3 regions of the Arthrobacter pascens genome follow, and region 2 is predicted to be linked to each of the others. Evidence: predicted binding sites of a transcription regulator. Region 2 holds the regulator's gene; each other region holds the start of a gene.
What was found. Region 2 encodes Rex, which represses fermentation and respiration genes when NADH is low (regulators of the CRP and FNR family bind a similar motif). Its sites were predicted from a motif close to CTTGTGAANNNNTTCACAAG; they were not measured.
Positions count from the first base shown of each region.

Region 1: a site for Rex is predicted at 1,109-1,128, ahead of araB (ribulokinase). Genes of this name have one in related genera too.
Region 3: a site for Rex is predicted at 930-949, ahead of QFZ40_RS07660 (glyceraldehyde-3-phosphate dehydrogenase). Genes of this name have one in related genera too.

Region 1 covers NZ_JAUSXF010000001.1:4,010,468-4,014,081, forward strand. The annotation lists gene araB (ribulokinase) at 1-1,043, opposite strand, end outside; gene QFZ40_RS18425 (ABC transporter substrate-binding protein) at 1,463-2,425, shown strand; gene QFZ40_RS18430 (sugar ABC transporter ATP-binding protein) at 2,521-3,614, shown strand, end outside.
Region 2 covers NZ_JAUSXF010000001.1:618,548-622,161, reverse strand. The annotation lists gene QFZ40_RS02830 (hypothetical protein) at 82-780, shown strand; gene QFZ40_RS02825 (hypothetical protein) at 1,022-1,825, shown strand; gene QFZ40_RS02820 (redox-sensing transcriptional repressor Rex) at 1,914-2,636, opposite strand; gene QFZ40_RS02815 (glutaredoxin family protein) at 2,728-2,982, opposite strand; gene QFZ40_RS02810 (HAD family hydrolase) at 3,072-3,614, shown strand, end outside.
Region 3 covers NZ_JAUSXF010000001.1:1,662,281-1,665,894, forward strand. The annotation lists gene QFZ40_RS07650 (YaaA family protein) at 1-417, opposite strand, end outside; RNA gene rnpB (RNase P RNA component class A) at 476-868, shown strand; gene QFZ40_RS07660 (glyceraldehyde-3-phosphate dehydrogenase) at 1,167-2,645, shown strand; gene QFZ40_RS07665 (hypothetical protein) at 2,734-2,943, shown strand; gene QFZ40_RS07670 (HNH endonuclease family protein) at 3,059-3,614, shown strand, end outside.

The DNA.
Region 1 (3,614 bases), 3.4 Mb from region 2:
GACTGGCCGGCTTCGTAACCCCAGAGGCCGTCGACGATGCCGCCGTCCACCACGCCGCACATGCCTGGTACTTCATGGAGCTCTGCTCCGTTCATGACGTGGCAGGTGGAGGTGCCCATGATGGCGACCAGCTGGCCTGGATCAACTGCCTTGGCTGCCGGCGCCGTGACGTGCGCGTCGACGTTGCCCACCGCAACGGCAATGCCTTCCGGCAGGCCGGTCCAGGCTGCGGCTTCGGCGGTGAGGTAGCCTGCAGCGTCCCCGAGGCGCCCAATGGTGTGTTCCAGTTTTGAGCTGACGAAGTCGGCAAACTCCGGGTTCAACGCCGCCAGGAAGTCCTCGGACGGGTAGCGGCCGTCCTGGTAGATGCCCTTGTAACCGGCGGTGCATGCGTTGCGCACGTACTTTCCGCACAGTTGCCAGACAATCCAGTCGGCAGCTTCCACCCAGTGGTCCATCTCGGCATAGGCCGCCGCGTCCTCCTCCAGGAGCTGGAGGCCTTTGGCGAACTCCCATTCGGAGGAGATGAGGCCGCCGTAGCGCGGGAGCCAATCCTCCCCGCGTTCCTCGGCCAGCTTGTTGATCCGGTCCGCCTGGGGCTGCGCGGCGTGGTGCCGCCACAGCTTCACGTAGGCGTGGGGCCGGTTGGCGAACCCGTCCAGCTCGTTGAGCGGCGTGCCGTCGGACTTGACTGGAACCATGGTGCAGGCGGTGAAGTCCGTGGCGATGCCGACGACGGCTGAGGGGTCGATTCCCGCGTCGGCGACGGCGGCGGGTACTGCGTTCCGGAGCACGTCGCGGTAGTCGTTGGGCACTTGAAGTGCCCATTCTCCGGGAAGCCGGGCGGCGCCGTCGCCAGCGACGTCCCGCGGAAGGACATCCGTCACGACTGCATGCGGATAATCAAACACTCCGCTGCCGAGTTCCTTGCCGTCCCGGACGCGCACCACTACGGCACGGCCTGAGAGAGTTCCGTAATCCACGCCGATGACGTAGTTTTCGGCATCGGGACCGCTGGAAGGGTGAGGTGTATTGCTCTGCATAAGGTGCCTCCAAGGTAGAGGCGAGGACCTCTTTACCCACGTTGGAAAAGGAAAGGACTACTACAATTGTGAACGCTAACACGAGCAGCGTCAAGGCCAGCTGAAACCGGGCCGGATTCGCCCTGGCTCTGCCGGCACAATGGCGCCCAGGACAACTGAAGGCAAATCCATCCACTTCGTCCAATGGCTGGTGAAAGCCTGGGCGGCGCTATGTACGCGGCGGGACGACCATGGGCAACGGAACGACGCGCAGTATCCAAATCGTGATCAGAGAAGCTTGACGCCAACATTGTTAGCGTTCACACTTGCTGCCAGAGCAGCAGCTCACTTGCAGCGATGGCGGTGTTTCGAATTCCCGCCTGCCTGTAATCCACGCATCCGGGAGGACGATTGTGTTCAAGAAAACCTTAGTCGCGGTCATGGCGGCATCAGCCCTGGCATTGACAGCCTGCGGCGGTGGCACCCAGGCCGCCAGCAGCGGAAGCAGCGGCGGCAACGCAGACAAAAAGATCGTGATGGGCTTCGCCCAGGTAGGCGCGGAAAGCGGCTGGCGCACCGCGAACACCAAGTCGGTCCAGGAATCGGCCAAGACGGCCGGAGTCGACCTGAAGTTCTCCGACGCCCAGCAGAAGCAGGAAAACCAGATCAAGGCGATCCGGTCCTACATCCAGCAGAAGGTGGACGTCATCGCCTTCTCCCCCGTGGTTGAATCCGGCTGGGACACCGTCCTGAAGGAAGCCAAGGACGCCAAGATCCCCGTCATCCTCACCGACCGCGCCGTGGACTCGGCTGACAAGTCCCTCTACAAGACCTTCCTCGGCTCCGACTTCGTCCTGGAAGGCAAAAAGGCAGGCGAATGGCTCGTCGCCGAGACAAAGGCGGCCACGGACACCGTGAACATCGTCGAAATCCAGGGGACTACGGGCTCCGCCCCCGCCAACGACCGTAAAGAAGGCTTCCAGGACGCCATCAAGGCCAACCCGAAGCTGAAGATCATCGCCTCGCAGAGCGGCGACTTCACCCGCAGCGGCGGCAAGCAGGTCATGGAAGCCTTCCTGAAGAACAACCCGGACATCGACGTCGTCTTCGCCCACAACGATGACGAAGGCCTCGGCGCAATCGAAGCCATCGAAGCCGCCGGCAAGGTACCGGGCAAGGACATCAAGATCATCACCATCGACGCCGTCAAGGACGGGATGACCGCCCTGAGCGCCGGAAAGATCAACTACATCGTGGAGTGCAGCCCGCTGCTGGGCACCCAGCTGATGGACCTGGCCAAGAAGGTCCTTGCCGGCGAAACAGTACCCGAGCGCGTCGTCACCGAAGAAACAACCTTCACGCAGGAACAGGCCACCAAGGCCCTGCCTACCCGTCAGTACTGAGCCAGCGCTCACCTGATCGTCCGTGCGGTGGCGCCCGCATGCAGAACTTGCCACGCGCCGCCACCGCACGGATCAACACAGAAAAGAAACTCAGGATGAACGAACTCGTTCCGGTCGTCGAGATGACCGGCATTGCCATCGGATTCCCAGGGGTGAAGGCCCTTGACGACGTCAGCTTCCGTCTTTTCCAAGGCGAGGTGCATGCGCTCATGGGTGAAAACGGGGCGGGCAAATCCACCCTCATCAAAGCGCTGACAGGCGTCTACACCATCGACTCAGGCCGGATTTCTGTCCTCGGGCAGCAGCAGAACTTCTCCACGCCTGCAGAATCCCAGGCGGCCGGCATCAGCACGGTGTACCAGGAGGTGAACCTCTGCACCAACCTCACAGTCGAAGAAAACGTGATGCTGGGGCGGGAGCCGCGGCGCCGGGGTTTCATCGACTGGCGCGGCGTGCGCGCCCGGACCCGAGAGGTCCTCGCGCAGCTTCACCTGGAACATGTGGATCCGGGTTCTTTGCTTTCCGAACACTCCATCGCGGTGCAGCAGCTGATCGCCATCGCCCGGTCGGTCGAAGTCAACGCCAAGGTCCTGATCCTGGACGAGCCCACGTCAAGCCTGGACGCAGATGAAGTGAACCAGCTTTTCCGGGTCATCCGGGATCTGCGCGACAGTGGCGTTGCCATCCTTTTCGTTTCGCACTTCCTGGAGCAGGTCTACGAACTGTCAGACCGGATGACAGTGCTCCGCAACGGCAAGCTTGTGGGTGAATACATGACCCGCGAACTTTCCCGTATGAGCCTCATCTCAAAAATGATCGGCAAGGACCTCGAGGTCCTGGAAGAACTGGACAAGGCGTCCGCCCGCTCACAGACCAGGCTCGCTGCCACCGCACAGCCGTTCATGGAAGCAGAAGGACTCGGCCGAAAAGGATCCGTCTCCGGCGTCGACCTTTCCATCTATCCGGGCGAGGTTGTGGGACTCGCCGGACTTCTCGGGGCCGGACGCACCGAGACGGCACGCCTGCTCTTCGGCGCGGACAAGGCCGATGAGGGCTCCATCAAGATCAAGGGCCAGCCGCTGAAATTGCGTTCCCCACGCACTGCCATCGACCATGGCATCGGCTTCTGCTCCGAAGACCGGAAGGAGGAAGGCCTCATCGGCGACCTCACTGTCCGGGACAACCTTGT
Region 2 (3,614 bases):
CTGGCAAGGGCCTGACGTTCCTCTTCCGGACCCACCCCTTCCTCACGGGTAAGAAGGGTTGCGCGGTCTACAGTGAGAGCCATGAGCAACCCTAATGAAGTACCGCCGCCAGAGCAGCCGCCTGCCGGCAACATTCCTCCTGCCGGCGGTGTTCCTCCCGCTGGCAGCGTTCCTCCTGCCGGCGGCGTTCCTGCCACCGCCAACGAGCCGCAGGGCTACCAGCCGCCACCGCCGGGATACCAGGCCCCAGGTCCGGCCTATCCCCCGCCCGGCCAGGCGTTTCCGCCGCAGAACCCGCCCTACGCGCAGGGCCAGCCATACGGACAGGCTGCCTATCCTGCTGGCACCGCACCGTCAAACAATCCCCCGGCCGGCCTGGGCTACGCCGCTCCTCCGCGCAATGCCTTCGGGCTGGACTTCAACAACATCGGCCAGAGGCTGACTGACACCAGGGGTGTTCCGCAGCAGCTAGTCGTGTCCTACTGGCTCTGGATCGCAGCGGCGGCCCTTGGGATCGTCTTCAGCCTGATGATGGGTGGGGGAGTCGGAGGATTCATCTTTGAGCTCATCTTTGCGGCCCTGTACGTGTTCATCGCCATCCGGCTGAAGGAGGGCGCCAGGTGGGCCCGCCTGGTCCTCTCAATCCTGGGCGGCCTTGCAGTGATCGGCTTCCTCGCCAACCTCATCTTCATGAACCCCAGCGCTGTCGGGTCAGCTGCCGCAGTGGCGGCTGCCATCATGATGTGGCTCCCGCAGTCCCGGGAGCACTTCAAGGGCTGAGCCCGGACACATTGCAGGGGAAGGACCCGCCCCTGTGCCATCGGGAAGGCTGCGGCCAGGTGAGCACCACCAGGCCGCAGCCTTCCGCCGCGTTTCAGTGCAGCCCCGGTGGCCGAATACCTCTTCGGAATGACCCGCGGCAGGCGTGACCGGGGGTACGGTGGAAGTAAGCCGCGCTGGGGACAGGGCCAGTGACCGATCCCGGCAGCCCATCTGAAACTCCACATTGCAAAGGATCCTCATGAGCACTCCCCCTGTCCCGCCTCCCAACCCGAATGAGCCTGAGTCCGAAGGCAAGCGCCCGGCTCCGCGTTACGGCGAGAATGCCCCGGAGTACGGGCAGCAGAACCCCGCCACACCCCAGTACGGCCAAAACGCCCCGCAGTACGGGCAGCAGAACCCCGCCACACCCCAGTACGGCCAAAACGCCCCGCAAGGACCCGGCTACGGGCAGCAGCAGTTCGGCCAGCCGTACGGGCAGCAGCAGTTCGGCCAGCCCTACGGACAGTCACCGTACGGACAGTCACCCTACGGGCAGTTTCCCTCGGAGCAGCCACAGGCCACGGGAGCGTCGGGAATCCCCAAGCTGGTCGATATTTCGTTCTGGTTGTTGATCGGAGCCGGCATTCTCTTTGTCATCTCCACGCTCATGGGCATCGGACAGCTGGATGATCCGGCGATGCGGAACACCTTCGAGGAGGCCATCAAAAACAGTGGCGGTGGCACCGCCGTCTCCTATGACCAGATGAAGGGCGTCATCGTCGGCACGCTGGTCGTATTCGCCATCATCGGCGCCGGGCTCTACGCGCTGGTCGCGTTCTTCGTCCGCAAGGGCAAAAACTGGGCCCGCATCCTGGGAACGGTCTTCGCTGCCATTTCGGTCCTCGGACTGTTCGGGGTCCCTAACATCGGGACCCTGGGGACTTTGGCCGGCATTGCAGCCATCGTGTTGCTGTACCTGCCGTCGGCCGCTCCGTACTTCCGCAGGCAGCAGCCGTTCGCCAACCCTTACGGCCAGCCCGGCAATCCCTACGGTACCCGCTGACCCCCAGACCAGCTGGAAACCTAGACCAGCTGGAAACCCCAAGCAGTAAACCACCCGACGGGCGTGGACCCCTGGCCGGCAGCGAGATTTAGGCAGTCTGGCCCGGGGTCTGCGCCCGCTGTGCGTGGTAGGCAAGAATTTGCAGTTCGGTGGCCATGTCCACTTTTCGGAGGTTGACGCCGTCGGGGACCTGCAGCATCACCGGCGCGAAACTCAGGATGCTGTGGACGCCCGCTGCCACCACGCGGTCACACACACCCTGCGCCACTGCGGCAGGCAGGGCCAGGACCACCATGTTGGCACCCGTGCGGTGCAGCACCGTCTCAAGATCGGCAACGTCGCTAACCCGCAGCCAACCCACTTCGTTGCCCACCACCATCTGGTCGGCGTCGAAAATGGCCACAACGTCGAAGCCCCGGGATTCGAAGCCGCCGTATCGTGCCAGGGCCTTGCCCAGGTTACCGGCGCCGACGATGGCGACTTTCCAGTCGTGGGTGAGTCCGAGCGCAGCGGCAATGTGACGGCTCAGGTACTGCACTTCGTACCCCACGCCGCGGGTGCCATAGGAACCCACGTGGGAAAGGTCCTTGCGAAGAGTCGAGGAACTGACACCGGACGCCTCGGCCAGCGATTCCGAAGAAACCCGTTCCACGCCCTCGGCGAGCATGGTGTTCAGGGCGCGGAGGTACAGCGTCAGGCGGGCAACAGCCGCGGGCGGAATCTGCTTGCCACCTGCCGCTTTGCCCTCCTGGCCGGCCGGGACGGGCTGAACCCCCTGGACAGCATGGGGAGAAGAATCCAGTGAAGTCACTATCCCCTCCATCCCGTCGCGTCGTGACTCCACTCTAGAGCCCCATCACCGGTGCCAACAAAGCGGCTGCCATTGCACGGAACCGCCGTTCCTACTCCGCCATGGCCCGTTGCAGGACGCGCTCCAGGCGGACTTCATCGATCTTCCAAAAGTCACGCTGGACACCGTCCACCAGCACCACGGGGATCTCTTCGGCGTAGCGTTCGCGCAATTCCGGCAGCTGGTCCACCGGCTGCTCCGTCCACTCAAGCCCCAGCGAGGCAGTGACCCGCCCGACGGCGTCGCGCGCGTCCGCACACAGGTGACAGTCAGCCTTGGTGATCAGAACAACCTGCGGTTTTGCCATAGTTCAACCGTATCGCCCTTTAGGAGCGGCAGCGCGGCGCACGGCGACGCGGAAGGCGACGGCCCTTTGGATTGACTAGACTCGGGGACATGCCCGAGGAGAAGTACGTCGCTGTGGTGACCCAGCCGGCTGCGCTGCCGCAGACCGGTGAAGCCGCCTTCTTCGACGTCGACAACACCCTCATGAGGGGCGCCAGCCTTTTCCATGTGGCCCGCAAGATGCACCAGCGCGGCGCTTTCACGCTTTTGCAGGCCGCCGGTTTTGCCTGGAAGCAGTTCAAGTTCGTGACGCGCGGCGAGAACATCGACGACGTCCACGCAGTCCGCGATTCCGCCCTCACGCTCGCGGCCGGGATCACCGTGGAAGACATCAAAGCCCTTGGCGAAGAGGTCTACGACGAAATGATCGCGTCCAGGATCTGGCCGGGAGCCAAGGCCCTGGCGGAACAGCATCTGCGCGTCGGCCGGCGCGTCTGGCTGGTCACCGCCACCCCCATTGAAGTGGCCACCGTGATCTCCACCCGCCTGGGCCTCACCGGAGCGCTGGGAACAGTAGGCGAGGTGGCCGACGGAATGTACACCGGGCGGCTGGTAGGCGACATCCTTCACGGGTCCGCGAAGGCAGTGGCTGTC
Region 3 (3,614 bases), 1.0 Mb from region 2:
GCGTCCGACGTCGGGCAGCGGCGTCCCCATCGACAGCCGGTAGGCGGGGACCCTGTCCCCAAACCGGATGGCACCCCAGAGGGCTGAAATCACCAGCACTGAGTCGTCGGCCTTCCGGCGCTGCGCCGGGGTCAGGCTCCTGTAACCCAGTGCGTCATAAAGAACGCCGGAATAGATCTGGTGGGCAGGGGCGGCCGGTTCGGCTCCCAGCCGGGTGTTGCGTTCGACGTCGTCCTTCAGCGAGGCGCCCACGCCCAGCAGGGCCAGGGCGTCCTCATGCGCACTCACGGTACCGAGGGCCTCGAGGACTTTCGCCCGGTAGCTGTTGAGTGCCGGAAAACTCAGGGAAGACCAGTTGACGGCGGATCCGCCGGCTGCCGGGGTCTTGCCTTCGGAGGGGGGAAGCAGAATCAGCACCGTACGATACTACCGGCGGCGGGAGCATCAGCGGTGCGCCGGTAGACTGGATAACGGATGGGTTGACCAGGCGGCCGCGCGTCACGCAAGTGGCTCGAGGAACGTCCGGGCTCCGCAGGGCAGGGTGGTGGGTAACGCCCACTCGGGGTAACCCGCAGGCCAGTGCCACAGAGAACAGACCGCCTGGGTCGCGCCGGTTTGAAAGCGGCACGAACCAGGTAAGGGTGAAACGGTGGTGTAAGAGACCACCAGCTTCCCGGGTGACCGGGAAGGCTAGGTAAACCCCACCCGGAGCAAGGCCAGACAGGACACGTTTGAGGGCTGCCCGCCCGAGTGTCCGGGTAGGCCGCTGGAGGGTGCCGGCAACGGTACTCGTAGATGGATGGCCGCCGCTCCCTTTCCGGCAACGGAAGGGGAGGCACAGAACCCGGCGTATCGGTCAGCCCATCCATTAACCTGCCTGAGCTCACGGTGCAGCCAAGGCACACCCCTCCGCCAGCCGGCCTGAGGGCCATGTGAGTGATTTCACGCGACTCAGGCCATTCGCTGACTCCCGGCTAATTTACAATTGGAGACGGACGTAGAAGTTCTCCGCCGGAGCAGCGTTTGCAGCCGGCGGTTTTTCTTTGCACACGATCCAGGCACCCGGGGTGGACCGAATCCTGCCGGTGCCGGTGCCCCTGGACATCATCAGGTGGCAGACAACCGCATACGAGGACGTATGCGGCTGAACCGAGGAAGGTAGTTCTGTGAGCCAGACGTCAGATTCTTGTCTTGATACGTGGATGGGGCGGGAGGCCCTCGCCGAGGCCATGATCCCCGTGATCGGCCGGCTTTACCGCGAGAACAACGTGGTGACCAGCATCCACGGTCGCAGCCTGATCAACAAGTCCACCATGAACATCCTCAAGGCGCACCGCTTCGCCCGCCGGATGAGCAAGGATGAACTGCTCCTGGAGGAAACGGCCCCGCTGCTCAATGTGCTGGCCGGGCTGGAACTGGGAGCGGCGGCCATCGATATTGCCCGCCTCAACCAGAAGTTCAAGGAAGAGGCCGGAGACGCGACACTCGAGGAATTCCTCCGTGCCGAACTGGCCGATGTCGTGGGCAAACGGGGCGGCGACGACCGCACCAGCACCGACGTCGTGCTCTACGGCTTTGGCCGCATCGGCCGCCTGCTGGCGCGCCTCCTGATTGAAAAGGCAGGCGGCGGCCACGGCCTGCGGCTGCGCGCTATTGTGGTGCGACGCGGTTCGGACAAAGACCTGTCCAAGCGGGCAAGCCTCCTGCGCCGGGACTCGGTGCACGGCTCCTTCGAGGGAACCATCCGTGTGGATGAGGAAGCCAACACCATCACCGCCAACGGTGTCCAGGTCCAGGTCATTTACTCGGACAACCCGGCCACCATCGACTACACGGCCTACGGCATCCGCAACGCCCTGGTAGTGGATAACACAGGCCGCTGGCGCGATGCCGAAGGCCTCTCCCAGCACCTGCAGAGCACCGGCGTGTCCCGCGTGCTCCTCACGGCCCCGGGCAAGGGCGACCTGAAGAACATCGTCCACGGCATCAACCACGGCACCATCCTCGATTCCGACAAGATCGTCACTGCCGCCTCCTGCACCACTAATGCCATCACCCCGGTCCTGAAGGCCATCAACGACAAGTTCGGCGTGGTCCACGGCCATGTGGAAACTGTCCACTCGTTCACCAATGACCAGAACCTGATCGACAACTTCCACAAGGGCGATCGGCGCGGGCGCTCCGCCGCGCTGAACATGGTGATCACGGAAACGGGGGCTGCCAAAGCTGTCGCCAAGGCCTTGCCCGAACTGCTGGGCAAGCTCACGGGCAGCTCCATCCGAGTCCCCACACCGGATGTTTCCCTGGCGATCCTGAACCTCAGCCTCGAGCGGGGGACCACCAAGGACGAGATCAACAACTACCTGCGTGAAATGTCGCTGCATTCGGAGCTCCGCAAGCAGATCGACTACATCGATTCCCCTGAAGTTGTCTCCACGGACTTCGTCGGCTCCCGCCGCGCCGGGATCGTCGACGGCCTTGCCACCATCTCCAATGACAAGAACCTGGTTCTCTACGTCTGGTACGACAACGAGTTCGGCTACAGCTGCCAGGTGGTCCGTGTCATGGAGGAAATGGCCGGCGTCAACCCGCCGTCGTTCCCTGCGAAGGAAACCGCAGCAGCCCTCGCTGCAATCGCCGTTTAGTACCCAGCAGTACGCCACCCTTCGGATTCCGGGCATATTCTCGGCTGATTCACTGGAATCAGCCGGGAAACGGGACCACACTGGGGGCATGGAAAACGAATCGACTCTTCAACACGACACCACACTCGAACACGCCCTGGATGTGGCCAAGGCCAACCATAAGGAGGCCATCCGGCTTCTGGACAAGGCCCGCGAGGCACACAGGGCGGGGGATGTCAGTGAGGACCGGGTGCGCCAGCTCGAGGATCTCCTGCAACTGGCCGAAGAGGACCTCCGGAGGGTGACCCGGGAGCAGTAAGAGGGCTTCGACTCGACCGGCACCTGTCCTCCACACCTGTGGATAGCGGCCACGGAGTCGGTAGGGTGGCCTAGGCTCTTCTGGTGCACTACGTTTCCGGAAGGGCAGGCCGCCCGTGACCGTCAGTTGGACCGCGTACCGCCGCGCCCGCCGCCGTTCCAGGCAGGCCTGGGCGCTGCTCCTCGTGGTGGCTCTTGCGGTGGCGGCTTCCACCATCTGGTTCTTTACGGCTGGCCAGTTCTCTGCTGCGGAACGTGAGGTTGCCGGGCCAAGCGAGGCCCCTGTATTCGACGGCTCCTGGATGAAGCCCGTCATTCCAGTCCACCCTGTGCCCGTCGGTTCTGCCGCCGCCGCCCTGGCGAAACTCCCCGTCAAAGGACGAGCGCCCAAGGATAACTATCAGCGGGAGGCATTCGGGCAGGCGTGGCTGGACGTCGACCGGAACGGCTGCGACACCCGCAACGACATTCTGCGCCGTGACCTGACGGCCGTGGCTTTCACCGAGGGCTCCAAGTGCAAGGTGTCTTCGGGCGCATTCCAGGAGCCTTACACAGGGAAACTGGTTGATTTCCGCCGGGGGCCTGAGAGCAGCAAGGATGTCCAGATCGATCACGTCGTGGCGCTGGGGGATGCCTGGCAGAAGGGTGCCCAGCAGCTGACCCTGCAGCAGC